Regions from separate parts of the Photobacterium satsumensis genome, predicted to be linked through region 1. Evidence: predicted binding sites of a transcription regulator. Region 1 holds the regulator's gene; the other holds the start of a gene.
The links. The regulator CRP, encoded in region 1, controls carbon source genes, mostly activating them, when cyclic AMP is high. The targets are predictions, from matches to a motif close to TGTGANNNNNNTCACA.
Positions count from the first base shown of each region.

Region 2: udp (uridine phosphorylase) is a predicted target of CRP. The motif match lies at 3,681-3,696, and genes of this name have one in related genera.

Region 1 is NZ_JAKJSK010000011.1:8,769-24,569, reverse strand. It holds gene trpS (tryptophan--tRNA ligase) at 1-574, shown strand, start outside; gene L4D79_RS21365 (aminodeoxychorismate/anthranilate synthase component II) at 704-1,279, shown strand; gene L4D79_RS21360 (aspartate aminotransferase family protein) at 1,685-2,899, shown strand; gene astA (arginine N-succinyltransferase) at 3,010-4,020, shown strand; gene astD (succinylglutamate-semialdehyde dehydrogenase) at 4,032-5,489, shown strand; gene L4D79_RS21345 (DUF1338 domain-containing protein) at 5,531-6,328, shown strand; gene L4D79_RS21340 (hypothetical protein) at 6,438-6,626, opposite strand; gene crp (cAMP-activated global transcriptional regulator CRP) at 6,812-7,444, opposite strand; gene L4D79_RS21330 (OsmC family protein) at 7,717-8,121, shown strand; gene L4D79_RS21325 (phosphoribulokinase) at 8,218-9,087, opposite strand; gene L4D79_RS21320 (YheU family protein) at 9,193-9,414, opposite strand; gene L4D79_RS21315 (hydrolase) at 9,549-10,559, opposite strand; gene L4D79_RS21310 (TIGR02444 family protein) at 10,586-11,074, opposite strand; gene L4D79_RS21305 (ABC transporter ATP-binding protein) at 11,061-12,983, opposite strand; gene kefG (glutathione-regulated potassium-efflux system ancillary protein KefG) at 13,224-13,793, shown strand; gene kefB (glutathione-regulated potassium-efflux system protein KefB) at 13,783-15,594, shown strand; gene L4D79_RS21290 (YheV family putative zinc ribbon protein) at 15,634-15,801, shown strand, end outside.
Region 2 is NZ_JAKJSK010000008.1:172,776-188,576, reverse strand. It holds gene L4D79_RS17060 (zinc/cadmium/mercury/lead-transporting ATPase) at 1-288, shown strand, start outside; gene L4D79_RS17055 (methyltransferase family protein) at 468-917, shown strand; gene L4D79_RS17050 (antibiotic biosynthesis monooxygenase family protein) at 964-1,266, shown strand; gene L4D79_RS17045 (CCGSCS motif protein) at 1,352-1,513, opposite strand; gene L4D79_RS17040 (CopD family protein) at 1,621-2,064, shown strand; gene L4D79_RS17035 (GNAT family N-acetyltransferase) at 2,106-2,870, shown strand; gene L4D79_RS17030 (LysE family translocator) at 2,877-3,500, opposite strand; gene udp (uridine phosphorylase) at 3,896-4,663, shown strand; gene ygjK (alpha-glucosidase) at 5,325-7,901, shown strand; gene L4D79_RS17015 (hypothetical protein) at 7,985-8,296, opposite strand; gene L4D79_RS17010 (hypothetical protein) at 8,315-8,587, opposite strand; gene L4D79_RS17005 (TetR/AcrR family transcriptional regulator) at 8,806-9,486, shown strand; gene L4D79_RS17000 (outer membrane lipoprotein-sorting protein) at 9,498-10,247, shown strand; gene L4D79_RS16995 (ABC transporter permease) at 10,280-11,509, shown strand; gene L4D79_RS16990 (ABC transporter permease) at 11,535-12,791, shown strand; gene L4D79_RS16985 (ABC transporter ATP-binding protein) at 12,818-13,501, shown strand; gene L4D79_RS16980 (hypothetical protein) at 13,558-14,712, shown strand; gene L4D79_RS16975 (VOC family protein) at 14,822-15,226, shown strand; gene cyaB (class IV adenylate cyclase) at 15,251-15,801, opposite strand, start outside.

The DNA of each region.
Region 1 (15,801 bases):
AGATCAGAAGCAGCACCTTGAGCTGGCGCGTGATATCGCGACCCGTTTCAACAACATCTACGGTGATGGTGAGGCGATCTTCCAGGTCCCAGAGCCGTACATTCCGACGGTTAATGCCCGTGTCATGAGCCTTCAGGATGCAACCAAGAAGATGTCTAAGTCGGATGATAACCGTAAGAACGTGATCACCCTGCTGGAAGAGCCGAAATCGATCATCAAGAAGATCAACAAGGCCCAGACTGATACCGAGACCCCACCGCGTATCGCCCATGATATCGAGAACAAAGGCGGTATCTCTAACCTGATGGGCTTGTACTCGGCGGCAACTGGTAAGACATTTGCTGAAATTGAAGCCCAATACCAGGGCGTTGAGATGTACGGCCCGTTCAAGAAAGATGTTGGTGAAGCCATTGTTGCGATGCTGGAGCCTATCCAGTCAGAGTACCACCGTGTTCGTGCTGACCGTGCTTACCTTGATGAAGTGATGAAGGCGGGTGCTGAGAAAGCGTCTGCTCGTGCGGCCGAGACCTTGAAACAAGCGTTCGCTGCTGTCGGTTTTGTTGCGCGTCCGTAGTGATGCAATCAGATCTATAATGTAAAGATAGGAAACCGGCCCCAGGCCGGTTTTTTTTCGTCTATGCTTGCCTTTCTGCTGTCCTGTTGCAAAATAGGCCGCTGTAATTTTCAGGGAGCAGAAGTACCCATGCTATTGATGATCGATAACTACGACTCGTTTACCTATAACCTGTATCAGTATTTCTGTGAGCTGGGGGCCGAGGTAAAGGTAGTGCGTAATGACGAAATCGACATTGCCGGTATCGAGGCTTTAGCCCCCTCCCACTTGGTGATCTCGCCGGGGCCCTGTACGCCGGATGATGCGGGGATCTCACTCGAGGCGATCCGCTATTTTGCGGGCAAACTGCCGATCCTCGGGGTTTGCCTCGGCCACCAGTCAATTGCTCAGGTGTTTGGTGGCGATGTTGTCCGTGCCCGCCAAGTGATGCACGGCAAGACCTCCCCGGTCGTCCACACAGATAGCAGTGTATTCTCTGGGTTGAATAACCCGCTTACGGTGACCCGTTACCATTCGTTGGTGGTCAAGGCTGATACGCTACCCGATTGCTTTGATATCACCGCATGGACAGAAAAAGACGGTGAGCGCGATGAAATTATGGGGATCCGCCATAAAACCTTGCCGATTGAAGGGGTCCAGTTCCACCCCGAGAGCATCCTGACCGAGCAAGGTCATCAACTGCTGGCGAATTTTCTCCGTCGCTAAGTTATCAAGAGAGCAGAGCAGCAGAAAATGCTGCCTTGCTAAGCCACAGCACCATTTTTTGCCAATCAAACTGCTTCTTCCTCCGCCGCAAACAGCCAATCTAAGGCTTTTTGCTATCTTAATGGCGCGATCCTTGTCACCTTTCTTAACATTTCCTTATCTTTTTTGCTTTTTTTGGCACGGAAAAATTATGCACAATATCGCTGTGTTTGATTTTTATTTCCTTGCAGGAAAAACACCTTTTAATGAATTGGGCTTAATAAGTTTTCCTCAGTCTCGCATAAATATGTATTTTGTAGGTGATTAACCGTTAACCGAGAGGGAATAAAAAATATTCTGCTATTGGAATTGGTTAATAAAATGTAAATACTATGCTTAGGGCAAAAACATTAGAAGGAAACGATAATGGCAAAGGAGTATAAAGTTGATCGTCAGGTATTTGATGACGTGATGGTGCCGTGCTACGCGCCGATGCAAATGATCCCGGTGAAGGGAGAGGGTGCACGGGTGTGGGATCAGGAAGGGCGAGAGTATGTCGACTTTGCTGGCGGTATTGCAGTGAGCTGCTTGGGCCACTGCCACCCGGTAATGGTTGATGCCCTCAAGGCACAGGCCGAGAAAATCTGGCATCTCAGTAATGTGATGACCAATGAGCCTGCATTGCGGTTGGCGACGTTGCTGACCGAGCACAGTTTTGCCGATAAAGTATTTTTTGCCAACTCCGGAGCTGAGGCCAATGAAGCGGCGCTGAAACTGGCCCGCCGTTATGCGGCCGATACGTTTGGTCCGGAGAAATCTGAAATTATCTCTTTCAAACAGGGCTTCCATGGCCGTACCTTCTTTACCGTCACTGTCGGTGGCCAAGAAGCGTATTCCGATGGCTTCGGGCCGAAGCCGGGCGCGGTAACCCATCTTGCCTATAACGATTTGGCTGGTTTGGCCGAACATATGTCGGAGCGTACTTGTGCGGTGATGATGGAGCCGTTGCAGGGCGAGGGCGGTATTGTGTCGCCGACGGCTGAATTTATCCAAGGCGTGCGCGAGCTGTGTGACAAGCACAATGCCTTGCTGATCTTCGATGAGGTACAAACCGGTAATGGCCGTACGGGGGATTTCTATGCCTATCAAGGTTTAGGAGTCACACCGGATATCCTCAGCACGGCCAAATCCTTGGGCGGCGGTTTTCCAATCGGCGCTATGCTGACGACCACCGAGCTGGCTGCACACCTGAAAATTGGCACCCATGGCTCGACCTATGGCGGCAACCCACTGGCTTGTGCCGTGGCCGAAGCTGTGGTCAGTGAAGTCACCAAGCCGGAAGTACTGGCTGGCGTCAAGCAGCGTGAGCAGTGGTTCCGCGAAGCACTTGAGGCGATCAATACCAAGTATTCGGTATTTGCCGAAGTACGAGGCAAGGGCTTGCTGTTGGGCGCCGCTCTCAATGATGAGTGGCAGGGCCGGGCAAGAGATATCTTACTTGCCGCTGGTGAAGAAGGCCTGATGGTACTGGTTGCCGGTACCAATGTGGTGCGCTTCACACCGTCATTAGTGATCGACAAAGCCGATATTGACGAGGGGATGGCCCGCCTTGAGCGCGCGATCGCCAAAATTTACTCATAGTTTGATTCAACGGGAGGCGGCTGGCAGGAGCTAGGCCGCAACCTCCGGCCCAGTGCCGGTCTTATCATTAGTTGGCAGCCATGCTGCAGCTTGCATCAGGAGGGAGTTCGATGCTGGTTATACGTCCTATTACTGCCGCGGATCTACCGGCACTGCTACAGTGCGCGGAAGAGTCGGGCCATGGTTTCACCTCGCTACCGGTTAACGAGGAAATTCTCGCTAATCGAATTCAGCATTCCGAAGAGAGCTTTGCCAAGTTGGTCACCCAACCTGGCTCGGAAGGTTACCTGATGGTGGCAGAAGATACCGAGACCGGGGAAATTGCAGGGACGACGGCGATCGAAGCCGCGATTGGGCTGGACAACCCGTTTTATACCTACCATCTCAGTACCGTGGTGCATTCATCGCGCCGCCTCAATGTCCACAATGTGGTGAAAGTGCTGACGTTCGGCAATGACTACACTGGGGTGAGTGAGCTCTGTACCCTGTTTCTACGCCCGGAGTGGCGTGAAGGCCTCAATGGCCGTTTGCTGTCGAAGTGCCGCTTCCTGATGATGGCCGAGCACCCTGAGCGCTTTGACAACACGGTGATTGCCGAGATGCGCGGGGTGTCAGATGAAGACGGCAATTCCCCGTTCTGGGAGTGGCTAAAAGAACACTTCTTCTCGATTGACTTCACCTTGGCCGATTACCTGACCGGTATCGGTAAGAAAGGTTTTATTGCCGATTTGATGCCCAAGTTGCCGATCTACGTCAACTTGCTCAGCCCGGAAGCACAGGCGGTGATCGGGCAAGTGCATGAGAAAACCCGTCCGGCACTTCGTCTGTTGGAGAAGGAAGGTTTCACCTGCCGTGGTTATGTCGATATTTTCGATGCCGGCCCGACGGTAGAGTGTGATGTCAGAAATATCGAGTCGGTACGCCACTCGCAAGTGTGCCGGGTTGAGATCGGCCAACCGGTCGCACAGACGGATTGCATCGTCAGTAACTCTTCGTTTACCCATTTCCGCGCTATCGTCGACAAGGTCGACGTACTGGATGGCACGGCATTGATGAGTGCAGCAGCGGCCAAGGCGCTGGATGTTAAACAAGGGGATCAGGTTCGCCTGATCGCCCAATAAAGGAGTAGACCATGACCCAATGGATTGCAGGTCGCTGGCAAGACGGCGAAGGACAAGCGATGCAGTCGCTCAACCCGTACACCAGTGAAGTCGTATGGCAAGGTTTGTCGGCAACCGCAGAGCAGGTTGAGCAGGCTGTTGCTGCCGCAAGGACGGCACTGGTGAGCTGGCGTAGCCTACCTATTGCTGAGCGTCAGGCGATTGTTGAGCGCTTTGCCGAGCTGGTCAAAGCGCACAGTGAAGCTATTGCGGTGGTTATTGCCGAGGAAACGGGCAAGCCATTGTGGGAAACCCGTACCGAAGCTGGCGCGATGGTGGGTAAGATTGCCATATCGCTGCGTGCCTACCATGAGCGTACAGGCGATAAGCAAAAAGACGTTGCTGGCACCCAAGCCGTGCTTCGTCACCGTCCATTGGGTGTCATGGCGGTCTTCGGACCCTATAATTTCCCGGGACACCTACCCAATGGCCATATCGTCCCGGCCTTGCTGGCAGGGAATACCGTGGTATTTAAGCCATCGGATCTGACCCCTAAGGTGGCTGAAGAATGTATGAAGTTATGGCAGCAGGCCGGTTTGCCTGAGGGTGTGATTAACCTGGTTCAGGGCGCACGGGCAACCGGTGAAGCCCTAGCGGGTGCCAAGGGCATTGATGGACTGCTGTTTACCGGTAGTGCCAATACCGGCCATTTGCTGCACCGTCAGTTTGCCGGCCAGCCGGGTAAAATGCTGGCGTTGGAAATGGGCGGCAATAATCCGATGGTGATCTCCCGTCACTATGGCGAGTTGGATGCGACTGTCTACACTATTATTCAGTCTGCCTTTATCAGTGCCGGACAGCGTTGTACCTGCGCTCGTCGTCTGTACTTACCTCACGGTGTGGAAGGCGATCGTATTTTGGCGCGCTTGCTCGAGTTAACCCGCCAGATCCGCGTCGGTGGCCAGTTCGATGAGCCAGCACCGTTTATGGGGGCACAAGTGTCGCTTCAGGCGGCTGATAATATTGTGCAGGCCCAGTCGCAGTTGGTCGAGCTAGGTGGTGAAGTGCTGCTGCCAGCGACCCGTGGCCAAGGGGCGATTGTCACACCGGGGATCATCGACGTCAGCAATATCGATGAACTACCTGATGAAGAATACTTTGGTCCGCTGCTGCAGGTTGACCGTTATCACGATTTGGACGAAGCGGTAGAAAAGGCCAATGATACCCGCTATGGCCTATCGGCAGGCTTGGTATCGACCGATGACAGTGAGTGGCAGTATTTCATTGAACATATCCGGGCCGGCATTGTAAACCGCAATCGCCAGCTAACGGGAGCTAGTGGCGATGCGCCATTCGGTGGACCTGGCGCGTCGGGTAACTTACGGCCAAGTGCGTATTACGCGGCAGACTACTGTGCATACCCGATGGCGTCGATGGAAGGTGAACAGCCGGAGCTTCCCGCTCAGCTATCACCGGGTCTTTCGCTTTGATGGCCATCAATCATTCACCAGCCAAAGAGGATAGCGAGCACATGGAAAGGGTAGAGCAACTATTTGCCGGGCTATGGCAGGATTACATCCAGCGCCTATGCCCATCAGCCGCTCAGGTTCATGATCTGCTGACCGAAGAAGAGCCGCTGCTCAACGATCATATTGCGCTGCGGACATTCAACCTGCCGAAGGTCGGGCTTGACCGGCTGGCGGCCCCGTTCATTGCCATTGGCTACAAGCCGTGTGGCCGCTATCACTTTGAGGCCAAAAAGTTGTATGCCGAGCATTTTGAGCATCCGAACCCGCTGGCACCCAAAGTGTTTATCAGTGAGTTGATGGTTGGCCAGTTCAGCTCGTTACTGCAGCAGACGGTTAGGGATTTGGTCGATCAGGTGCCGGAGCAGGCCATGCATGATCCGGCCTTTCTCTATGGTGGGCGGTTATGGGACTTGGACTACGCGACCTATGAGCTATTGGCGGCTGAAAGCGAATATGCCGGCTGGCTGGCCGCCCATGGTTTCGGTGCCAACCACTTTACTGTTAGCCTGAACCAGCTTGAGCAGTTTACCGAGGTCGATGAGGTCAATCACTTGTTGCGTCATAATGGCTTTGAAATCAACAGTGCAGGCGGTGAGGTCAAAGGCAGTCCTGAAGTGATGCTCGAGCAGTCATCGACCATGGCAGACCGGGTCGAGGTTGGGTTTATCGATGGCGTGCATACTATACCGGGCGGCTTCTATGAGTTTGCCAAGCGCTATCCGAAAGAGGACGGTGAGCTATATACCGGCTTCGTTGAAGCGTCGGCAGATAAAATCTTTGAAAGCACGGATGCCAGTTAAACCAACTGAATCAGCAAGGCCCTTTCATGAGGGCCCCTGCATTATCATAACTGGGTAAAACATAAAGCGCCTGTGGCTGATAGGGTCACAGGTTTTTTTGCGCCCGACTTTAGTGTTTGAGGCTGTCGAGCGGATACCCAAAGTGGGACTCCGGTGTATGGCGCTTTACCTTCTCGTGTTGCTCAAGGTAGTGACGGCTGTCGCTGAAACCGGTCATTTCAATTGTATCGGGTAGTGGCGAAATGACGCCGCGCTGCACGTGGTGGGAGCTATGTGGTGAAAAGCGTTCGATGTCCATACCGGTATTCCATTACAGGTGATGAGAATTGATATGCACAATGTAGCACTAAGCCGGGTAGATACAAGCACAAAAAGAGTGATGGGGTAGACAGTAATGCCCTGTAAGTATGAAAGTGGGCAGGGTAGGCAATAAAAAAGCCGCATAGTGCGGCTTTTTGAGTATCTGGCAGTAAACCGGATGGTTTAACGGGTACCGTAAACAACGATAGTTTTACCGTGGGCAGAGATCAGGTTCTGCTCTTCTAGCATCTTCAAGATACGACCAACAGTCTCACGGGAACAACCAACGATTTGGCCGATTTCCTGACGGGTGATCTTGATTTGCATACCATCTGGGTGAGTCATTGCATCTGGCTGTTTAGCCAGGTTCAATAGTGTCTGTGCGATACGGCCTGTTACATCCAGGAATGCCAAGTCACCGACTTTCTGGCTCGTCACCTGTAGGCGGCTTGCCATCTGTGCTGAAAGGCGCATCAGGATGTCTGGGTTAACTTGGATTAGCTGGCGGAACTTCTTGAAAGAAATTTCTGCGACTTCACAAGGGGTCTTAGCACGAACCCATGCAGTACGCTCTTGGCCTTCTTCGAATAGGCCTAATTCACCGATGAAGTCACCTTGGTTTAGGTAAGACAGGATCATTTCCTTACCTTCTTCATCCTTGATCAGGACCGCAACAGAACCTTTGACGATGTAGTAGAGCGTCTCGGCTTTTTCACCCGCGTGGATCAAAGTACTCTTTGAAGGGTATTTATGAATGTGGCAATGGGAAAGAAACCACTCTAGAGTTGGATCTGTTTGAGGTTTACCTGGAACCATATTACTAACTTCCTCTGCGTTTGTTGCCCAACAACGACGTCCTTTAAAAAATGAGGCTGGGCCTAACCATAATGAGTTCGTCGTTTAGGATATTCAGTCAACCGCTGGGCTGCAAGCTCACGTGAATAATTAGTTCAGATTTTATCTTTTTTCGGCGCGCTTTTCTTGATATTGATCTATGTGAAAAGGCCATTTTGTAGTCATAAGTGTGCACATGATCACACAGTTGCTAGATAGTGCCGAAACCCCCTATAAGTTGTAAGGAGAAACCAATGCAATCACGAGTGAAATGGGTCGAGAATATGACCTTCCTTGGACAGTCAAATTCCGGCCACAGCGTGGTTATGGACGGCAATGGCGGAGAAAAAGCCCCGAGTCCAATGGAGCTGGTACTGATGGCTGCGGGTGGGTGCAGCTCGGTGGATGTGGTTGACGGACTCAAATCTGCAGGACAGAAGATCACCGGTTGTGAAGCGCAAATCAATTCGGTGCGTCGCGAGCAGGCTCCTCGTATTTTCACCACCGCCAACTTGCACTTTGTGGTGACGGGTGAAAACCTCGATGAAGCCGTTGTGGCCAAAACAGTGGCCGACTCGCTGGAAAAATACTGCTCGGTGTGCCTGATGCTGGGAGAAGGAGTTGAGATGACCCACTCGTATGAGGTGGTGGAAGAGTAATATAGCGGCAAGAAATGGCGATGGGCCCGGGGCGAGAGGAAAATCACGCCTATCGCCTATCGCCTATCGCCTATCGCCTATCGCCTATCGCCGGTCTTAACCTATTTTCCCCGTATCAATCAGCTGCTGGATCAGCGGCCGCATGATCAGCTCCATGGCAAAACTCATCTTGCCGCCAGGTACCACCAGGGTGTTGTGGCGCGACATAAACGACCCTTGGATCATCGATAGCAGGTAGGGAAAGTCCACCTTCTTGATCCCGCGGAATCGGATCACCACAAAGCTTTCGTCGAGGCTTGGAATGGCCTTGGCACTGAACGGGTTGGAAGTATCTACCGTCGGTACCCGCTGGAAGTTGATGTGGGTACGGGAAAACTGCGGGGTGATGTAATTGAGGTAGTCATCCATCGAGCGGACAATCGACTCCATTACCGCTTCGCGGGAATGGCCACGATCCCGGGTATCCCTGACAATTTTCTGGATCCATTCCAAGTTGACGATCGGCACCATGCCAATCAGCAAATCGACATGCTGGGCGGCATTGACCTCACCGTCGACGACACCACCGTGCAGGCCTTCATAGAACAGCAGGTCGGTATTTTCCGGTAGGGTCTGCCAAGGCGTGAAGGTGCCGGGCATGAGGTTGTAAGGCACGGCTTCGTCGAATGTGTGCAGGTAACGGCGGAACTGGCCGCTACCGTCTTCACCGTACTGGCGGAAAAAAGTCTCCAGCAACGGGAAGTCGTTGGCTTGGGGGCCGAAATAACTGATATGACGGCCTTGCTCTTTGGCTTTACGGATCTCGACGTCCATCTCCGGTCGGGTAAACCGGTGGAAACTGTCGCCTTCAAGCCAAGCAGCATTGATGCTCATCATATTGAACATCTTACGGAAAGCTTCGGAGGTGGTCGACGTACCTGCCCCCGAGGACCCTGTTACTGCAATAATCGGATGTTTTGCAGACATGACAAACCCTGTCGTTAACATTAACGGAAAGAGTTATTAACAGGGCTGGGCGGTAAGGTCAAGCCGGGATGTCAAAAATGCCGGGTCTACAAAGCTTACGTAGGGTTAATGTTGCCCCAGTTGGCGCTTGGATTTGATGTCGATGGTTTCATGCAGCTCGGAGTAAACAATCACCGCCTCGCCTTTTTCCAGCTGCTGGCGCACTCGGGCAACCTTGGCGGCCATCGAGAGTTCGCGCTCGCCGTAGTCGGTGCCTTCACGCAGGACAAAATGCTCTATCAGGTTAGTCAGGGTATCGGGATCAATGTCTTGCCAAGGGATATTCATGGTTACAGCTTTTTGGTGGCGGATGGTTAGGACAATTATATTGGCAAAAGCATCAGTTGTAGAGAGGGAAGAGCCTAGTTCCTAGTTCCTAGATCCTAGGCAGAGAAAGAGCGAGAGATTTAAGCCCGAGACAATTAGGAGCCAGAAAAGCAGGGTTTCTTCTCTAGGATCGAGGATCTCGAACCTAGGATCTTGTCAAACCACTCCGGTATTGTCTTCTCCAGCCAGAAATCCGGTTGGCGCCACGAGCCGGTGACAAAACCGACATGGCCGCCGTACTGGTACAGGTCATATTGGATATGCGGTGGCAGCGGCTCGGTAGGGATCACCGCCTCGGTCATAAACGGGTCGTCCTTGGCGTGGATCACCCGCAACGGGGTCTTGACCTCTCTCAGGCGAGGTAGTCCGCTACAGCGCTGGTAGTAATCGGTGGCGTCTTTGAAACCGTGCAGGGGTGCGGTGACGAACTCATCGAACAGCCACAGGGTGTCAAGCTGCTCGACATCATCATGGGTAATGGGCATCGCATTGGGCAAGGCGGTGATTTTCCTGCTCAGGTTGCGCTTCATCGAGCCGAGCAGGTACCGCTGGTAGACCTTTGAAAATCCTTGCTGGATCCGCTCCGAGCAGGCGGCTAGATCCAAGGGAGGGGAAATCACTTGTGCCGCAGCCAGCTCCGAATGCTCACCACTTTCAGCCAGGTAGTTAACCAGCATATTGCCCCCGAGTGACACGCCGACAGCCAAGAAAGGCTGGGTGGGCAGTTGCTGGCGCAACCACTGGAGAAAGAAACGCGCGTCGGCCGTTTCGCCTGAGTGGTAACTGCGGGGCTTGCGGTTCATCTCGCCGCTGCAGCCGCGGAAGTGCATCATGACCCCGAGCCAACCTTGTTGTGTTGCCGCATGGAGCAAGCCGTTGGCATAGGGGCTGTGGAAGCTGCCTTCCAAGCCGTGAAACAGGATCATCACGGGTTGCTTTGGCTGGGTATCGGTCACGGGGGCCGTCCACGCCAAGTCGAGGAAATCCCCGTCTGGCGTCTCGATACGCTGGGTGTGAGGCGTGAACAATGGCTTACGGCGCAAAAAGCGCGGCAGCAGGGTTTGCAGGTGAGGATTTGCGAGCCCTTTGGCTGGATTGAAAGCCATTGTCATGTCTATACCTCGGAGTGGATCTATTTCGCCATCAATTTATCTATCAATGCCACAGCCCCCAGGCGATGGCAATAGCGGGCTAGGTTTGCGGCGTCTTCATTATCAGCTACGTGGCGAAGTGGCAGTTGGTTTAACGTCGCAATCAGGTCGTGCTGTTGCTGGCGTTCCATTTGCAGCTCGAAATCTTTGAGTTGCTCGTATCCGGTTGTATCCAGTTGAGGCTTTAGGGAGCGTCGCATATGGCGGTAGCGCTCGAGCAGGCCTTCGGTTGGCTGGAGGCTCAGTTCCAACTGCTGCCGTTGCTGCTGTGTCAGGTCAATAGCCTGCGCATCAAGCCAGATCATCAACAGGGCCAGATTCACGCTGCCTCTGTGGAAGGTTTGTAGTGCAAGGCAGGCGGCCTCGACGTCCGCCTTGAAGTAGTGGCTGTAGCTGAACTGCCAGAAGGCATCATGGCTCAGCGGTGCTTGGCTCGAGTCATTATGCTTCAGTTCATCACTCTGGGGCATGCTGCTGCTCCATCGCTTCTAGCTCTTCTTGGAGCTCCATCCACTCCATCTCGACCTCTTCCAGCGTTGATTTGGCATCTGCCTGACGCTGCAGTTGTTCGTTTAGCCGCGCCTTGTTCTCTGCCTCGTAGATACTGCCGTCACTGAGTTGGGTTTCGGCGTCGCTGATAGTGGTATTGAGCTTGTCCATCTTGGTTTCAAGCTGGGTGATTTTCTTGCGGATAGGTGCGGTCAGCTTACGCAGCTCTGCCTCTAGGCGCTTTTGCTCCTTGCGCGAGGCCGCACTGTTATCCTTGCTGACTTCCGGCTTGCTGGCCTGCTGTTCGCGGCGCTCGTTACGCTGCTGCTCGGTCAGCCACTTGTGGTAGTCATTCAGATCACCATTGAACGGCACTACCTGACGGTCATGGACAAGATAGAGATCGTCGGTAGTCGCACGCAGCAAATAGCGGTCGTGGCTAACGATAACCATGGCACCTTCAAAAGATTGTAGGGCAAAAGTCAGTGCCTGACGCATGTCGAGATCGAGGTGGTTGGTCGGTTCATCGAGTAGCAACAGGTTAGGACGCTGCCATACGATCAATGCCAAGACCAAACGGGCTTTCTCGCCACCGGAGAAAGGCCCCACTTTTTCCAGCGCTTTGTCACCCAGGAAGCCGAAGCTACCGAGGTAATCACGCAGTTGCTGCTCGGTCGACTGTGGCGCGATACGGGCCATGTGCTGGACAGGCGTATCGTCTAAATACAGGGTCTCGAGCTGGTGCTGGGCGAAGTAGCCAATCTTCACCCCTTGTGAATAGGTGAGATCTCCCGCTTTGGCCGGCAGATCGCCGGACAGCATTTTGATCAGGGTGGATTTACCGGCACCGTTGCGTCCGAGCAGGCCGATACGGCTACCCGGCACCAAGTTCAACCGGATCTTCTCGAGGATCAGGTTGTCGTCATAACCGGCTGCGACCTGATCCATCATCAAGATAGGATTGGGCAGGGCGCTTGGCTCGCGGAATTCGAAACTGAATGGGTTATCGAACTGGGCGGGTAATACTTTTTCCATTCGCTCCAGCGCTTTGATCCGGCTCTGGGCCTGACGCGCTTTGCTGGCTTTGTAGCGGAAGCGGTCGATGTATGACTGCATATGCGACATTTGTTTTTGCTGCTTCTGGTACATCGCCTGCTGCAAAACCAATTTCTCTGCCCGTTGGGTTTCAAACGACGAGTAGTTACCGGTGTAGCTATTCATGGTTTGGTTTTCGACATGGATGATCCGGTTAACCACTGGGTCGAGGAAGTCACGGTCATGGGAGATCAGTACCAGCGTACCGCGGTAGCTTTGGAGCCATTTTTCTAGCCACATCACCGCATCGAGATCCAAGTGGTTGGTCGGTTCATCGAGCAGCAGCAGATCGGAGCGGCACAGCAGGGCCTGGGCAAGGTTGAGGCGCATACGCCAGCCCCCCGAAAACTGGGTCAGGTGCCATTGCATTTGTTCTTGCGAAAAGCCAAGGCCGTCTAGCAGCTCGGCAGCACGGGCGCGGATACTGTAGCCGCCAATGGCTTCCAGTTTGCCATGCAGTTCTGCCACTTTGGTGCCGTTGTCCGCTTGCTCGGCAGCAAGAAGATCGACCTCCAGCTGGCGGTATTCACGGTCACCGTCTATCACATATTCCAGTGCATCACGCTCAAGGGCCGGGGTTTCCTGAGCCACCCAGGCGAGCTCCCAGTTGGCTGGGTACTGACAGTTGCCGGCATCGACGCTGAGCTCATGCTTGAGCAGGGCAAACAGGGTGGATTTACCACAGCCATTTTTGCCGACCAGACCGACTTTGTCGCCCGGGTGGATAGTCGCCGTGGCTTGATCGAGCAGGACCTTGCCACCGCGTAGAAGTTGGATATCGGAAAAAGTGATCATTGACTGTGCCGGGGTTGCCCCGCTCCGCAAAAGCTAAATGCAAGAATTAAGTGCGGAGTCTACCGCAAAGCGGCGGTGACCGCTAATACCGCCATGCGAGGATAAATACCAAGGAAGCGAATGGTGAAGGTGATTAATCGATCTACTTTGCCTGCAATTATGTATTATGTGGATATAGGTTAATGAAAAGTTGTAACTTACGGCGCTATAGGCATATTTTGCCGTATAACAAGGAATGCTATGTCAGAAAAAGGACTTCCTCGCATACTCGTACTCTATGCCCATCCAGATCCCGTGGCATCGGTCGCAAACAGCACCATGTTGGCGGCGATCAGTCAGCTTTCCCATGTCACGGTCCATGATCTCTATGCGGCCTATCCTGACTTCTTTATCGATGTCACCTTTGAGCGGGAGCTGGTTAGGGATCACGACATCATTGTTTTCCAGCATCCTCTTTATATGTACTCCTGCCCATCGCTGCTCAAGGAGTGGATTGATGTTGTCCTCAGCAAGGGGTTTGCCCATGGCGAGGGCAACCAGACTAAAAACAAGTACTGGCGCTCGGTGATCACCACCGGTGGGGCTGCGGAAGCTTATACCCCGGATGGTTATAACCGTTGCAGCATGGATGAAATCCTGCGGCCATTTGAGCTCAGTGCCATGTTGTGCCGGATGAAGTGGTTGCCACCTTTGGTATTGCACTGGGCCCGGCGGGTGCCGGTTGAAGAGCGCAAGCAGCATGGCGAGGACTATCGCCAGTGGTTGGAAGCACCCAGCACACTGATGGAGGAGGCAAAGTATGGCGAGTGATGTATTGTCGGTCAGTGTGGTGTTCCTTGCCGCTGCGGTGGTTGCGGTGCCGATTGCCCAGCGTTTGGGTTTGGGCTCGGTACTGGGCTACTTGTTGGCAGGGATCGCGATTGGCCCGTGGGGGCTGAGGCTGATCTCCGATGTCGATGCGATTCTCCATTTCTCTGAATTTGGTGTGGTGCTGCTGCTGTTTCTCATCGGGTTGGAGCTTAATCCCAAGAAGCTGTGGCAGATGCGAAAACCGATTTTGGGGCTTGGTGGTAGCCAGGTAGTGGTGACGACGTTGGTGATTGCCGCTTTGGTGCTGCTGCTGGCCGGACAGTCATTGTTACCTGCGGTGTCATGGCGAGATGCTTTGGTGGTCGGGATGGGACTGGCTTTGTCATCGACGGCCATTGCTTTACGGGTGATTGAAGAGCAGAACCTCGGTGGCAGTGAAACGGGTCAGTCAGGGTTCGCGGTGTTGCTGTTCCAGGACATCGCGGTGATCCCTATGCTGGCGATACTGCCGGTATTGGCGGGTGGCGGTGGCGGTAGCTGGCTTGATTTTAGCTGGATGATCGGCGGTATCTTGGCCTTGCTGGTCGGTGGCCATTTCCTGCTGCGCCCGTTGTTTCGCTGGGTGGTACTCAGTGGGGTGCGTGAGCTGTTCAATGTCGCGGCATTGCTGCTGGTGATCGGAATAGCCCTGGGGATGCAGTCGCTGGGGTTGTCGATGGCCCTGGGTACTTTCCTCGCTGGAGTCCTGTTGGCAGAGAGCGAATACCGCCATGAGCTGGAAATCGCTATCGAGCCCTTTAAGGGATTGTTGCTGGGGCTGTTTTTTATCTCGGTCGGTATGGCCGTTAATCTTGGATTGTTACTGCAGTACCCGCTGCAGATCTTGATGGCTGTTTTTGCGCTGATCAGTATCAAGGGGTTGATCCTGTATGGTTTGGCAAGGTTCTTCGGTACCCGTGCCAAGTCACGTAGCCAGATGGCGGCTATCCTCAGCCAGGGGGGGGAGTTTGCCTTTGTTCTGTTCACCGCCGCAATGGGGGAAGGGCTGCTGGGTGGCGAGTTGTCGGCGTTCTTGCTGGTGGTGGTCAGTCTGTCGATGATGACCACGCCATTGATTCTGTTGTTGCAGGACAAGTGGTTCATCCACACCTTCAAAGCAGAAGCCGAGGCAGAGCTGGAGTCGGACGTAATAGACCGAGAGCCGCGGGTGATCATCACCGGGTTCGGTCGTTTCGGGCAGGTGGTGGGGCGCTTGTTATTTGCCAACAAGATCCGGGTGACGGTGTTGGAGCGGGATCCGAGCCAAATTCAGTTTCTGCGCAAATTCGGTTATAAAGTGTATTACGGCGATGCGACCCAACTGGACTTGTTGCGCGCGGCCGGGGCCGACAAGGCTGAAGCCATTATTATCTGTACCGATGAGCCGGACGAGGTGATGGAAGTGGTCGATTTGTGCCAGCAGTATTTTCCTAAGCTTAAAGTACTGGCAAGGGCCAGAAGCCGGGTCGAGGCACACCAGCTGCTCAGCCACGGGGTCGAGAACTTTTCTCGGGAAACTTTTGCCGGAGCCCTTGATTTGGGCCGTCAGGCCCTCATATCTCTTGGCATGCATCCCTATCAGGCCAAGCGGGCCGAGGCGCATTTCCGTCGTTTGGATACTACCGCCTTGAGAGACTTACTTCCGCAGCACTCTGAGGATGTCCATTTGGCAACCCGAGCACGTGAAGCGCGCAAAGAGCTGGAAGAGATTTTTGACCGGGAGATGCGGGGAGAGCGGGAACGCCATGATGGCTGGGACTGACAAGTCTCCCTAATTAACACAGAGGCAAGGAGCGAAAGCATGGCCAAGAAGCGATTTATCGCCGGTGCAGTCTGTCCAAGCTGTAGTCAGCAGGATACGCTGCGCTGGTGGCAGGAAAATGATGTGGAGCGGGTTGAATGCGTGTCTTGCGGTCATGCCGATGTGAGAGCACCACAATCGGTCGAGCAGAGCGAGCAACTCTCTACA
Region 2 (15,801 bases), on a different contig from region 1:
ATTGGTATCGCGATGGGTGGCGGTACCGATGTGGCGCTGGAAACGGCTGATGCGGCGTTGACCCATAACCGGGTGGCAGAGCTGCCAATGATGATTGCCCTGTCGAAAGCGACCTTGGCCAATATTAAGCAGAATGTGTTCCTGGCATTGGGCTTGAAAGGCGTCTTTTTGGTTACGACCTTGCTGGGCATAACGGGGCTTTGGGTTGCAGTGCTGGCCGACAGTGGTGCTACCGCATTGGTTACTCTCAATGCACTGCGCCTGCTCAAGTTTAAGCATCAAGATTGAAATTAAAGTTTAGAGCAATTAAGTTACAGGCACCCTAGGGTGCCTGTTTGCTAGCAGCCTAGTCGAGAATGTGAAATGGTATGAAACATACCAGTAAGTTTGTAGCCCGGAGCTTCAACTGGTGAAATCATCACTGCCGGTTAGGCGTACTAGCAATGAAGGTACCAAGGAGAGATACCATGCTTGAGTTAAAAATCCCCCCCTTATTGTTGTTTAATATCTTTGCTGCGGTGATTTTAGTCCCTGCAGGTTATCCTATCGCATTGAATACCGTGGGCTTCTTTACCGGTGCTTTATTACTGAGTGTCGCGGTCGGTATAGCGCTGGTCGCGACAATGACGTTCAAACAGGCGAAAACAACGGTCAACCCTTATAGCTTTGATAATGTGAATGCCTTGGTGACTTCCGGTGTGTTTGGCTATTCAAGAAACCCAATGTATCTTGCGATGGCTATCGCCCTATTGGGTGTTGGGTTAATTGTCGGCTCTGCGGTAACGGCAGTGTTGGCCGTTATTGGGTTTGTTAGCTATCTCACGAGATTTCAAATCCTTCCTGAGGAGCGTTTGTTGGCTAACTTGTTTGGCTCGGAATATAGTCAGTACTGCCATCAGGTTCGGCGTTGGGTATAGCAACCGGTATACGAATTTCTAAATATCTATTACCAAGGAGTGGCTAATGTTTGCGGTTATTTTCAGGGCAAGAGCCGGTATTCAGGATCCCCAGTATTCAGAAATGGTAGCTGTGATGCGCGAACTGGCGTTTGAAAAATATGGATGTTTGGATTTTGTTGCTGTTACAGAAGGTGATCAGGAAATTGCGATTTCATACTGGGAAACCGAGGCCGATATTCAGCGTTGGCACCAAGACAGTCAGCACACTGTTGCCCAGCAGCTGGGGCGTGATAAATGGTATCAGTCATATACCGTTCAAGTGGTGGAAGTTAAAAGGCAGTACAGTTTTGACCGCAATAAGGGTTAGTCAACGTCTTGAAACCGCTTAAACGGCAGGGGGATATGTTGTTGATATTAGCATCGTAGGAAATCCCCCTGCTGGTATTGCTTGGTTACGAGCAAGAGCCGCAGCAAAAACCGGGTTCACCATGTTTCTTCGCCGTTTTTGTGTCTTCGGTATTTTTAGCCTCACTTGATGCCGGTTGCTCAACCAGTTTTTTATCTTCAGCTTTCTCGTTATCTTTCTTAAAAATCTTGGTAAATGAAATAGCCATTCGACTTTTCTCCTAATGGTGTTGTGTGATTTAATTAGTAAGTTGTATTTTGAATGCATGTTATGATGAGTTAATCATGGCTGTCAATGATCATTTAGGGAGAGAACATGTTTGGTCTGTTACTTTCATTACATATAATTTCTGCAACTATTTGGACTGGTGGGCATATTGTACTGTCGCTGGTGATCCTTCCGTCGGTGTTAAAACATCGCAACCCACAGCAGTTAACGGATTTTGAGCAGGTATATGAAAAAATTGGTATGCCAGCGTTAATCGTACAGGTGGTAACGGGCTTGATGCTGGCTTATCGCATGTTGCCAGATATCACGCTGTGGTTTGATACCAGTATCCCATTAGCTCATGGAATAATGGCTAAATTACTCTTGCTGGCAATGACCGTACTTTTTGCGTTGGATGCAAGGTTTCGAGTTATCCCAAAACTATCCCCTGAGAACTTATGGGATATGGCCTGGCATATTATTCCAGTGACAGTGATATCAGTATTATTTGTTTTGGTTGGGGTCTCCTTCCGCGTTGGATGGCTGGTATGATAGGCAAGAGCTGAGGGTTGTTGGATAAATATTTGGATATCATGAATACAATGGACGTAATGCATGCTTACAACGAGCATGAAAGAAAAATAATACAAGCCATCGACGGAAAGGTTATTGCGACTGGTGAAGTGGTAAAATTTGTCTCGGATAATGCCGAGGGCAGCTATATTTCCTTCTTCGATGTGACGGAAGAAACAGCGCAAGCCATTATTGAGCGAGAGAAAGCGTATTTTACAGAACGCGGCCAATCGTTCGAATGGAAAACCTATTGTACCGATTCACCAAGCAATATTGGTGAACTCTTACTGAGCAACGGTTTTGAGCAAGAGGAGCCTGAGTCGTTTATGGCCTTGGATCTCTCAACAGTCAGCGAGCGGAAAGTTGATGACTGCCGGATTGTTGAAGTTGCTGATGCCAAAGGGATCCGTGATGCCGTCAACGTTCAGGAGCAAGTCTGGGGCGGAAACTACGATTGGCAATATACCCACTTACTCAATATGAAAACCCAGTCCCCTAATGACATCTCTATCTACGTTGTGTATGACGACGGCAAGCCGGTGACCTCGGCCTGGATTGTTTTCAACGGCGATGGCCCGTTTGCTGGGATCTGGGGCGGTAGCACGCTTGCTGGATACCGAGGAAGGGGCTACTACTCGTTACTGCTCAATAAGCGAATTAATGAAGCCAAAAAGAGGGGCAAACAATATTTAATCATTGATGCCTCTGATATGAGCCGTCCCATTGTGGAAAAGCATGGCTTTGTCTTTATCTCCAAAACCACGCCTTACATTTTTCAGTCCTAAACGGGGTTACCCTGCCGCCAGCCAGATCCCAACGCCCATCATCAGTGAGCCGGCGATGCGGTTTAGCATCTGTACATTGCCACGCTGTTGCAGGAAGCGGCGTAATGTTCGGCCACCGCTGGCATAGAGCAACAGGCAGCTGAATTCCGTGATCAGGATAATGGTGATCAGTACCGATAATTGCGGCAATAAGGCGTTATCGGTATTGATAAACGGAGGCAGTAACGAAATCATAAACGCCCAACCTTTAGGGTTGGCGATAGCGGTGACAAAGCCTTGAATCGCCAGACCTATTGGTGAGGTATCGACCTCATTATCGAGGTTATCTGGAATCGCCAGCTTGCCCCGGGAGCGCCACATTTGAATGCCCAGCCAAAACAGATACCCACCCCCGATATATTTCAGTAATAAGAATACGGCAGGATAGTTGAGCATAATGGCTGCAACACCAATCACTGAGGCAATGGAAACCAGTGCCACTCCGATAAGCTCCCCCCACATCATCGGCAAGCTCCTGCGGACTCCAATGGTCATGCCAAGTGTCATTGATAGGGTCATACACATCCCCGGTGTCACAGACACGAAAAAGAAAGTGGGAATAAATACAGCCAATATGGCGAAGTCGATCATTAATTTACGTCCTTGCAGTTAACGGTGCTGGCGGGGCAGTGTGGTCGAATAGGAAAAAGAAGTGGGTATTATCGGATAACTCAGTAAGAAAAAATAGTGTGATAAACCGCACGAGCAAACGATTTTTAGTGATCTTGGTCACTAATTCATGCAACGTGAAATTAACTCAATTTCCTTTAGTGTGATTATGATCACTCAAAAGCTTTTTTTTATCGGCTATCGTAATTATGTGTTTTACGAGCTCTTTTATGAGTACGTGTTTATACCCAAGTGACTTCAATATATTGATTCAGCGGTTAAAAACTGCGTATTGAAATCATTTAGGTATAAACAAAACTAACCAGCCGCTGACCTCAAACTCCCTATCAGGCGGCAACGATAGAAAGGATATGATTATGTCTGACAACGCAGTATTCCATTTGGGTGTGAACAAAGCGGACCTTAACGGTGCAGAGCTAGCTATTATTCCTGGCGATCCTGCTCGTGTGGAAAAAATCGCTAACCTAATGGATAACCCTGAGTTTCTTGCAAGCTCTCGTGAATACACGGTGTACCGCGCTAAGTTAGATGGCAAGTCTGTTGTTGTTTGTTCTACTGGTATCGGTGGCCCATCAACTTCTATCGCTGTTGAAGAGTTGGCTCAACTGGGTGTGCGTACTTTCCTTCGTGTCGGTACAACGGGTGCAATCCAGCCACACATCAATGTGGGTGATATGATCGTATCAACTGGCTCTGTACGTTTAGATGGCGCAAGTCTGCACTTTGCACCAATGGAGTTCCCTGCGGTTGCTGACTTTGATGTTGCAACAGCAATGAAAGCGGCTTGTGATGCCGATGGCGCTAAAGTTCACACTGGCGTGACAGCATCAAGCGATACTTTCTACCCAGGCCAAGAGCGCTACGACACATTCTCTGGCCGTGTTGTGCGCCGTTTCCAAGGCTCAATGAAAGAGTGGCAGGAAATGGGCGTATTGAACTTTGAGATGGAATCAGCCACTTTGCTGACCATGTGTGCAAGTTCAGGTCTACGTGCGGGTTGTGTTGCTGGCGTTATTATCAACCGTACCCAGAAAGAAATTCCAGATCACGCAACGTTGAAAGAAACAGAAGCGCGCTCAATTAAAGTGGTTGTAGATGCAGCACGTCGCATGCTTGCGGAGTAATGGTGTAAACTACCCTACCAAATAAAATAACAAGCCAGCTCAGTCGAGCTGGCTTTTTTTATACCTTCTACGCGGGTTTTGGCGTTGCTGATGTGTATATTGTCATCTATCGATGACTGCATAAATATACAGTCTATATTTTGCTCATACTGAATGCTGGACTTGTGCCCTTCGCTGTTACATAAGCAAGGTCCAAGTTACATTTGAAATGAAGTGTTATTGATATTGTTGCTCGAATACATGGTGCTTCGGTTGTTAATGAAAATGAGCGAGCAATATTTTGTGATATTGAGTCCAGCCTTCTGCTATTTTCCTAAATGCGTGAGTTTCTTTAAGTAACAAATAAACTGTTTTGATAACAGTGATTTGCTTTCAAAAAATCAAAAATCAGTAAAATTTTAACTGTGATATTGGTCCCGTCTTGATAGGGCGTATGTGAATTATTTTTCAATGAGTTACGAATAGATATTCAGAGTTACTTGATTAATTGTTTTACTGAAAAATTTTACTGTGACGGCGATCTGTTTTACTTAAACTTTTACTCTCTATTATCCCTCCTGCTAATAAACAAGCTTGTTATGTCTTAATAAAAAATAGCGCCTGTCAGCCAATACAAGAATCAATCAGATCACGGCGGCGGGTGGCATTAGGGGATTTTTTAATGATTTTTCGTAAAACGTGTTTAGCCGTGTTGATGGGTTCTGTCTTCGCATTGGCGGGATGTAATAGCAGCAATAGTACGACCGAAAAAGAAGCAGGGTTACCAAATAGTGATTTCATGAATGTGATTGATCGTAGTGGCGCGCCAGAATTCCTACGTGACTACGATGAATACAGTAACTTGAAGTTTAACGCCTTTGTCGACAACGGTGCTTGGCACGGGCATTTGCTACCCGCTGACGAACAAGGCTACGGCTCGTTTGGTGGTATCATGCAGGTGACCCAAGAGTATGCCCACTTTATGTCAGGCCAGACTTTCGACAAGCTTCATATCACCGATACCATTAGCGGTGAGGTCATTGACTTATCTTCTGCCGATGCCAAAGTGTATAGCACCCCGGGCGCGCTGGTACAGATCCTAAAGACTGACAAACTTGAAGTGCAAATGGTGCTGCGTTTTGTCACCGACCGTACCTCGTTGGTTGAAACAACGTTGACCAACCTGACCGCTCAAGAAATGGATCTACAGTTGTTGTGGGACGGCGAACTGTTGCAAAAAGCCCGCTCGACAGAAGGCTATGAAACACAAACGGTTGATCAGATGTACCCAGACTATAACCGTCAGATCCATACGACGGATAATGGGTTAACCATCACCTTCGGTGACATGAAAGGCAACTGGGCGATCCGTAACGATGATGACAGCGAGTTCCGCATTGCACGCTCTATCAGTACCCAAACCCACGTGATGCCTAACGAGATTTCGTTTGCCTCGGTCGCTCAACAGCCCCTTGCTGCGCAGGGAACCGCCAGTATTTACACCACTTATTCCCATTTGCATAACAGTGGTGAAGTCAGCAAAGAAAAAACCAAAATCGCTGATATCCTCGCTAATCCTCAGCCATACATGATTGCGGCGGATGAACGCTGGGCGGGTTACCTCGATTCAGGAATGGTGAATGACCAAGCCACGGATGCACAGGCCCGGGTAGGCGTAAAAGCGATTATGACCCTGAACGGTAACTGGCGTTCGGCGGCGGGCGATGTCCACCAAGCAACGGTTACTCCATCGGTAACGGCACGTTGGTTCTCCGGTAACCTGACTTGGCCTTGGGATACATGGAAACAAGCTTATGCCATGGCGCACTTCAACCCGGATGTCGCGATGGACAATATCCGCACGGTATTTGAATACCAAGTTCAGGAAGATGATCCTATCAGGCCTCAGGATAAAGGATATTTGCTCGATGTCGTGACCTACACCTTGCCGGAAAGCCGCGATGGTGCAGGCTCTGAGAACTGGAATGAGCGAAACACCAAACCTTCGCTGGCGGCGTGGTCGGTGATGGAAGTTTATAATGCGCTGAAAAACGAGTTTAACCGTCCTGCTGATGCCCAAGCGTGGATTGATGAGATGTATCCTAAGCTGGTGGCCTACCATGACTGGTGGTTGACTAACCGTGACCACAACAACAACGGCGTGCCGGAGTACGGTGCAGCGGTTGATCCTGAGCATAATACCGCAGATGGTCACATGTATGTGAAGGTGACGACGACAGAAGATCTTGTCGCTAAGTTTGGCCAAGAGAACATCATTAAGAAAGAGGGTGATAAGTACACCGTCAAAGGGATGGACAACTACAACACCATTCTTGACGAAGTTGTTTACCAAGATCTCCATGTCGGTGCGCAGGAAGCGGCTGGCTGGGAGTCCGGTATGGATAACGCTGCCCGCTTTGGTTTTATCTCTAACGAGCAACTTGAAGACTATGCCAATGACTATTATGAAGGTGATGTTGAAAAGGCGAAAAAAGACTGGGAAGTGCGCTTTGCCGAGAACCGTGGTAGTAATGATGAACTGCTAGGTTTCTCCATGTTGCAGGAGTCCGTCGACCAAGCGTCGTACATGTACTCTGACAACAAGTATTTGGCTGAAATGGCGAACCTAGTGTCGAGCAGTGTTCCGGGCAAACAGCGTGGCCAGGAGTTTTTGGATGGCGCAGCGGAGATCAAGCAATACATCAATACCTGTATGTTTGATGCCAATACAGAGTTCTTCTACGACATTCACATGGATGTTGACCAAGATGGCAAGCCAACACCAGTGATGAAAAACGGCATTGCCTGTGCCGGTGAGCCGATTGTTAAGCGCGGACGCGGCCCTGAAGGTTGGGGACCATTGTTTAATGGCGCGGCGACCCAAGAGCTGGCCGATAAAGTGGTGCAAACCATGATGAACCCAGACGAGTTCAATACGTCTGAAAAGTATATTGGTGAGGGGATCTCGCTGCCGACAGCTTCGCAAACTAACCCAGCCTATCATGCCGATATCTACTGGCGTGGTCGAGTATGGCTAGATCAATTCTACTTCGGTGTCCGTGCGATGGATCAATATGGATACGGCAGCGAGGCTGTGCATATGGCCAATGAACTGTTTGCCAATGCTGAGGGGATGACAGAAGACGGGGCGATTCGCGAAAACTACAACCCGGAAACAGGGGCGGTACAGGGTGCAACAAACTTCTCTTGGAGTGCTGCCCATATGTATATGCTTTACCGTGAATTCTTTAAAAACTGATCATCAACTTATTGATGGATAAAATGAAGCCAGCTCAATTGAGCTGGCTTTTTATTGGATCTATTCGTTGTACAAAGGATTGATTAATCAAAACTATTAGTATGCAAGCTGCGCCGAGTATACTCATTCCGCTCCTCAGTCAGAATTGAATAGGTGAGGGTGCTTGAGGTGCGGGTATACAAAGGAATATAGACTTCACCATGCTCATTGGTTTTATATACTTTCCCCCGGTTGGCCGGATTGCTAACACTGACTCTAGCATTGGCGGCGGGTTTGCCATTTTCCGTTACCTTCACCCAGCTACCGGCTTGGGTATCAATAATTCGGATATCAGCAAAAGCTAACGAACTAGCAGACAACATGAGTGCTGCGATACTTGCTTGTTTGAATGTCATGTAAACCTCTCAGACAACTTACCCTGACATTGTTGTGTTATCACCTTCTTCACTGATCACATGTTCAAGCAAAAGAAGATGATGCTTGGTTTCAATGGAGTAGCGAACCGCGTCGGTAGATAGCTGCTTCAGATCAGTATAGATAAGGTAGTTCACACCCGAGAATAAACTCACGACGAGAACAGCCATCATTATCATTCTGCGCCACATTCTTTTTTCTATTTCAGCAAGGTGTCGCTCAAATAAGCGCGCCACATCATAATTGGTCAGGTTGGGTCTGATGGGTTTCATGTGGGTAAATTCCTGTGCATGAATTTATGGGGGTATTGGTTGCAGGCAGAGATAGTTAAATCACTGACATGATTGTAAAACATGCTAGGTCAATGAGATGGAATGAAGTGCAAAGCTATGTAAAGGGCCCAATGTTTGATCTGGATACTTGAGCAAGATAGCGGGAGTGCATATATTTTATACATACCGACCGTCGGTCGGTCAGGTAAGGACTGGTTATGTCAAGAGTCGTAAAGTCACCGCAACAGCGGCGTACAGAGTTTATTGCGGCGGCGAATGCGCTGTTTTTCACCAAGGGGTATGCCAGTACTTCGGTCAACGATCTTATCCAGTATGTTGGGGTGTCTAAAGGGGCGTTTTATCACCACTTTGATTCCAAGCAAGCCGTGCTGGAAGCCTGGAGCGATGACATGCTCGGGCAATATCGTGAGGTGATAGGAGGGCTGGTGGATGACCCTGACTTGTCCGCTGTGACCAAGTGGGCGCGGTTACTGAAGCGCAGCAACCAGTGGGAAGTCGGTCAAAAAGATATCATGCTGGGGTTTGTCAAAATTATCAATATGGATGAAAACCTGCAGCTAAAGCATAACTTTATGAGAAAAGTCAGTGTCCTGCTGGCGGGCTATTACGAAACTATTTTGCGTCAGGGCAATCAGGAAAAAGTCTTCGATGTGCCTTCGCCTGCGGTGACGGCAAGATTGATGGTCACGGTACTTAACGGCTTTTCTGAAGAATTAACCCGGAAAATGCTTCACGTCGGGCAGATGAACGTTCTGCTTGGTGGGGTTGAGGAAGAGGTAAGGGCAACACAGCAAGTACTGGAAAGGATGGTCGGGGCCAAGGCCGGCAGCATGCCATTGATTGACGACGAACTGCTGCAGGCTTGGTTTACAGATTAAGGGGAATAGCGATGCGATTATTGAAGGTTTTGTTGATTATCTTGGCCTGTCTTCCTGCTTGGGCGGCGGCGCAGTCTGCGACATCGATTGTTGAAAAGTCCGATCAACAGATGCGGGGGGATTCTAGTTATACCGAGGCAACGATGCGGATAGTACGCCCGGATTGGACCCGCACTATGAGCATGAAAAGTTGGACCAAAGGGCAGGATTTGTCCTTGGTATTGGTAACTGCACCAGCCAAAGACAAAGGCAGTGCTTCTCTTAAGCGCTACCGCGAAATGTGGAACTGGCTGCCAAGTATTGAAAGGGTGGTAAAAATTGCCCCCTCTATGCTGGGCCAATCTTGGATGGGCTCGGACTTTACCAATGATGATTTGATCAACCAGTCATCTATCGTGGTCGATTACAGCCATGAAATGGTGGGCCAGGAAGCCTTTGATAATGATCCGAGCTGGGTGATTGATGCAACCGCTAAGCCCAATGCCCCTGTTGTGTGGAGTAAGGTGAGGTTGTGGGTATCGAAAAAGACATACCTACAACGCAAGATCGAGTTCTACGATGAGTTTGATGATCTGATCAACACCATGAATACCTATGATGTGAAGTTGATGGGAGGCCGTCAGGTTGCATCGCGGATGGAAATGCTCCCTGCCGATAAGCCGGGCAATAAAACCGAGATCATTACCCATCAGGCCCAGTTTAACTTCCCAATCAAAGAGAGCTTTTTCTCCCAAAGCCAAATGAAAGCGCTGCGTGATTAGGACTGAGGGCGGGGGCTTAACAAGGAAGAACCATGTTAGTGAAATTAGCTTGGCGTAATATTTGGCGGCAGAAGCGGCGGACTATCCTTACCGCTGCCGCTTTGGCGCTGACATTGGCATTGTCGCTTTTCATGCGCAGCCTGCAAGAAGGGACTTATGCCAATAATATTGAAAACGCCGCACGTTTTTACACCGGGCTGATCCAGCTGCAACATCCTGAATTTGCTGAAAGTCACAGTATTGATGATTTGCTGCCGATGGACGAGGCTTTCCTGAAGCCAGCCATGTCGAATCCGAATATTACCCGTATCTTGCCGCGTATCGAGTCGTTTGCCTTGGCCGCTTCAGAAGATAAATCCAAAGGGGTAATGATACTTGGGGTTGATACAGTTGCAGAAGACAGTTATTCCGCCATTTCGAATCGCTTGGCCCAAGGTGAGTTTCTGGCACCAGATGATCAACAAGTCCTGATTGGTGAAGGGGTTGCCCGCTATTTCGGGGTGGGTGTCGGCGACGAGCTGATTTTGTATGGACAAGGATACCGGGGGCAAACCGCTGCAGGCTTGTACCGGATAAAAGGGATCCTCGACTTTCCGGTTGCCCAACTAGATAACCAGCTGGTGTATATGCCGATATCTCTTGCCCAAACCCTTTACAGTACCGGCAACCAGGTAACAGCGTGGGTGATGGATGTTAAACCGCTGGCGCAACTTCCTGCGGTACTCAGCCAGTTGAATGAACACTATAAAGGCGAGGTGAATGTCAGGGATTGGCAGGATCTGGCACCGGAGATGGCCCAGCAAATATTAATGGATAAAGCCGGCGGTATCTTCATTATGTACTTGCTATACGGCGTGGTGGGTTTTGGCTTGTTTGCGACCTTATTGATGATGACCCTAGAGCGGCAACGTGAATTTGGCGTCATGCTGGCAACCGGGATGCTCAAGCGCAAAATAATGGCTCTGATTGGTCTGGAATCTATGATGATTGGCATCTTGGGAATAGTGGCCGGTATGGTGATCACCACACCTGTGTTGGTGTGGTTCTATTTTAACCCTATTGAATTGACGGGTGAAACGGCTGAACTGGTGCTGGATATGGGTTGGGATCCCATCTTGCCGATGGCGCTGGATCCATTACTGATGATTGATCAAGTATTCATTGTATCTGCTCTGTTGATCATTTGCCTGATCTACCCGATGTGGCGGGTTCGCCGATTGGATGTGGTGAACGCCCTGAAAGGAGGCAGCCATGCGAACTGATAAGCGAAGTGGTTTGCGAACAGATATGTTGTTCAAGCTGGCGTGGCGCAACCTTTGGCGCAACAAACTGCGTACCGGGATCATGCTCGGTGCCATGGTATTTGGCCTGATGGGCGTCGTCGCCATGATGGGTTTTCTATCTGGCATGTACGGTAGCATGATCCACAATGCGATAGCTTGGCAAACCAGCCATATCCAAATCCAAAACCAACGTTATCTTGATGATCCCGATATTAAACATATGGTTGTAGACTTGGCCGGTGTTGAAAAAGCAATAGCAACATTACCGGGTTTAAAGGGTTGGTCAGCAAGGTTTGTGGCTGATGGCATGGTTGCCTCAGCACGCAGTAATCGTGGTGTTCGTATCAACGGTATTGATATTGAGGCCGAATCTAATGTTACCCCGCTGGCAGAAAATATCACCCAGGGAGAGTGGCTTAGTCATGAGGGGCGTAACCCGGTCTTAGTCTCAGAGAAAACAGCGTCCCGCCTCAAGCTGCGCATTGGCTCCAAAGTGGTGTTGACCTTTACCGATGCATCCGGGGAGGTAAGCGGGGCGGCATTCAGGGTACGGGGTATGTTCAAGACACCCTCAACCAGCTTCGATGATGGCAATGTCTTTGTCCGCCGTGCAGATTTAACCGCGCTTGCGGGTATCGAAGGTGCCCATGAAGTGGCCATTCTACTCGATAGCGATGATGCGGCTATGGTGCAAGCTAGGCGCTTGGGTGAATTACTTTCGGCAGCGAGTAACGCTGAAAGTCAAAGCACAGGCGTTGGTGCAGGCAACCGGATCCGCGACTGGCAGCAGGTACAACCCATGCTGGCCTCGATTATCAACCAGCAAGGCCTGAGTAATGCCATTATGCTTGGCATATTCGTCGTCGCTATGGGCTTTGGTATCGTCAATATCATGTTAATGTCAGTCTTTGAACGGACCCGGGAGTTTGGGGTCTTGATGGCTGTCGGTATGCAGAAACACCGGGTCTTTGTCTTGATCATGCTGGAAACAGCATGGCTGGGGATCGCCGGGGCAGGATTTGGATTGCTGGCGAGTATTCTGTTGATTGGCTTGTTGCAGTACACCGGGATCCCGCTTGGTGCAATGGCGGAAGGGCTAGGGGCGTTTGGTGTTGATACTCTGCTCTATCCTCACGTCACATTTACCGAATACCAAATGATCTTCTTCACTGTTGTTGCGGCAAGTCTCCTTGCTGCGCTTTACCCTGCACGGCAAATTCTCAAGCAACGCCCGGTCGATGCCATGGCTGATAAGCACTGACGGAAAGCATAGATAGAGAGAAACGGATGACTATTTCAATAAATCAGTTACGTAAAACCTATAACCCCGACAGTGACTTTCCGGTTCATGCGGTAAAAAACTTGGATTTGACGGTAGAACAAGGAGAGTTTGTTGCGATCATGGGGCCATCTGGCTCGGGTAAGACGACACTGCTCAATATGATCGGTGGGATTGATAGCCCAAGCTCAGGTAGCGTGCATATCGACGATTGCGATATCTGCCAATTGGATGAAAAGGCGCTTATCGCTTTCCGCCGCGATCATATCGGGTTTATTTTCCAAGATTACAGCTTGTTGCCCGTGCTCACGGCTTTGGAAAATGTTGAGTTTGTGATGCAGCTACAAGGGCATGATGAAGCGACGTGTCGCCAACGAGCAGTGCAGCTTCTCACACAGGTGGGACTGGAGAGTCAGCAGCACAAACGGCCGAACAAGCTCTCTGGCGGCCAACAGCAGCGCGTTGCTGTGGCGAGGGCGCTGGCTCCCCGTCCACGTTTTGTCATGGCCGATGAGCCGACCGCTAACCTTGATGCCCAGAGTACCGCAGAGCTGCTTGATATCATGCAGCAGCTTAATGAGCAGGAAGGAACAACCTTTATTTTCTCTACCCATGATCCACGGGTGATCAAACGCGCCAAACGGGTCATCGTATTCGAAGATGGGCAGCTGAAAGAGGATCGCCGGCAGTGACCAAGAATCGAGATGTCGCCAGTAAATCGAAGCTATTGTTATTAGCTTGGGCTGTGATGTCGTTCGGAGGGCTAGCTTCTGTGCCGGCAAGTGCACAGATCCCCGGTTTAGAGCCGCAAAAAGAGTGGGACCTCAATGGCTACGTGAAATACATGGCAACCGGCACGCTGCCTGATAACGGCGCCAATGGTCTCGATCACTTGATTCATCAGCGATTCAATTTCGAATACCGGTTTAACGAACAGTTACGGTTCAATGCCGGTATGCGCAACCGCTTACTGTTTGGTGATACGTCCGAATTGCCGGGTTACGGCGATCTGGTTGCCATAGATAACGGTTATATGGACTTGTCGAAGAACTGGCTGGATGAGAAAGGGGTCGTCGGTAACAGCCAGTTCGATCGCTTGTATGTTAACTGGCAAAACGAGGATTGGCAGGTACGTGGCGGGCGGTTTCGTATCAACTGGGCAATGGCGACACTGTGGAACCCGAATGATATTTTCAATTCCTACTCCATCTACGACTTTGACTATGAAGAGCGCTCGGGTAGCGATGCGGTTATGGTTAGTCGTAAGCTAGGGTTTGCCAGCTCAGTCGATGTGGTCATTAACCCGAATTCAGAGAGTGAACTGAACAGTTACGCTGGACGATATTTGTTTAATCACAACGGTTGGGATTATCAGGTATTGGCCGGAAAATCCTTGCTGGATAATGTGGTTGGTGTGGGCTTTGCTGGTGATATTGAAGGTGCTGGTGTTAGAGGGGAATTGAGCTGGTTCGAGCCCGACAAGGATGAATGGCAGGGCGAGGCACTGGAGCATACGGCCGTCGCCACACTGGAAACAGACTATAGCTTTGGTGGCCAGCGGAACTGGATGGCACGGGGGGCGGTACTGTATATCTCCAATCCTCAGGACCCACAAAATGCCATTGCTTTTTTGAACCTGCCGCTGACAGCCAGAACCCTGAGCTTTACCCGTTGGACGGCTTACGCCGATGCAAGCTTGGATATCACACCGCTTAGCCGCCTAACCCTGTCGGCATCATACTATGATGATGGCTCGTATTTTGTCGGTGCAAGTAACAGCTACTCGCTGGCGGATGACTGGCAGCTGTTGGGGGTTATCCAGCGCTTTGATGGCAGTGGTAATAGCTTGTTTGGTGATACAGCCAGTACTCTGCTATTTGCCCAGATTCGCTGGAATTTTTAACCTAGTCCACACTGATTAGACTACGGGTGAAACGCTCAAACTAAGAAAAAGCGAAAATAATTAACTATGCGTGTTTGTTGGTATCAATGACAGGGTAACGGGAGTGGTGATGATAAAGCTCGAAGGGATAGACCATGTGGTGCTCAGAACCACCAAGCTGCCTGACATGCTCCATTTTTATTGTCAGGTACTGGGCGCTCAGCTAGAGCGTGAACTGCCTAAGGAAATGGGCTTGGTGCAACTCCGTGCCGGTAGTGCCTTGATCGATCTTGTCACTGTCGAGAGTCAGCTTGGCCGATTAGGCGGCAAGCCACCAAGCCAAAATGGCCGTAACCTCGACCATTTCTGCTTGCAGATCGCTCCGATTCCTGAAGAGGAGCTGTTAGATTTCCTGTCTCAACACAATATCCCTTGTGAAGGCTTTGCCGAACGCTATGGTGCTGAAGGCTTTGGCCGCTCGCTCTATATTCACGATCCCGAAGGCAATGTGGTGGAGCTCAAGCCGAAGCTATAGCTATACCTATACTTTCGACTGATACTATAGCGTTGACTGTGTCTGATACAGTGTGCGGTATGAACGATGTTCGAGATCTGCAACCCCCAAGCCAAACTGACTCGCCAGTTGTTCAAGATCGGTTTTATACGCCGCTAATTTCATCTCATCATCGGTCATGATGGCAAACTCTGCAAAGTGCCCAATACCATCAAGGTAGTCGAGAGTAATATGGTATTGGCCTACGAAGTAGATACTGCGAACTTTTTTCATCACCAAGCAAGGCTCATAGCCCATGGTGGTCAGCATGCTTTTAGCTGCATGCGTATCGGTGATATTGGTTGCCTCACAGCGATCAGCTTCCGGCCCTTTCACTATCCATAACTTGATACCGGAAGGCTCCATTTCACGGATAGAGACACTCTTGTTTTGCGCTGCAAGAGCATGCTCTGGTGTGTCGAAGTACCAATCGGTTTCAGTGTTATCCAGCACCATAACTTCATGGGTAAGGGCGCTTAGTTCCTGCAAGAATTCAGGTTTGGAGTGTATTCGATACTTGAGTTCAACCTCATATTTACCTTTGAAATGCTCACTAC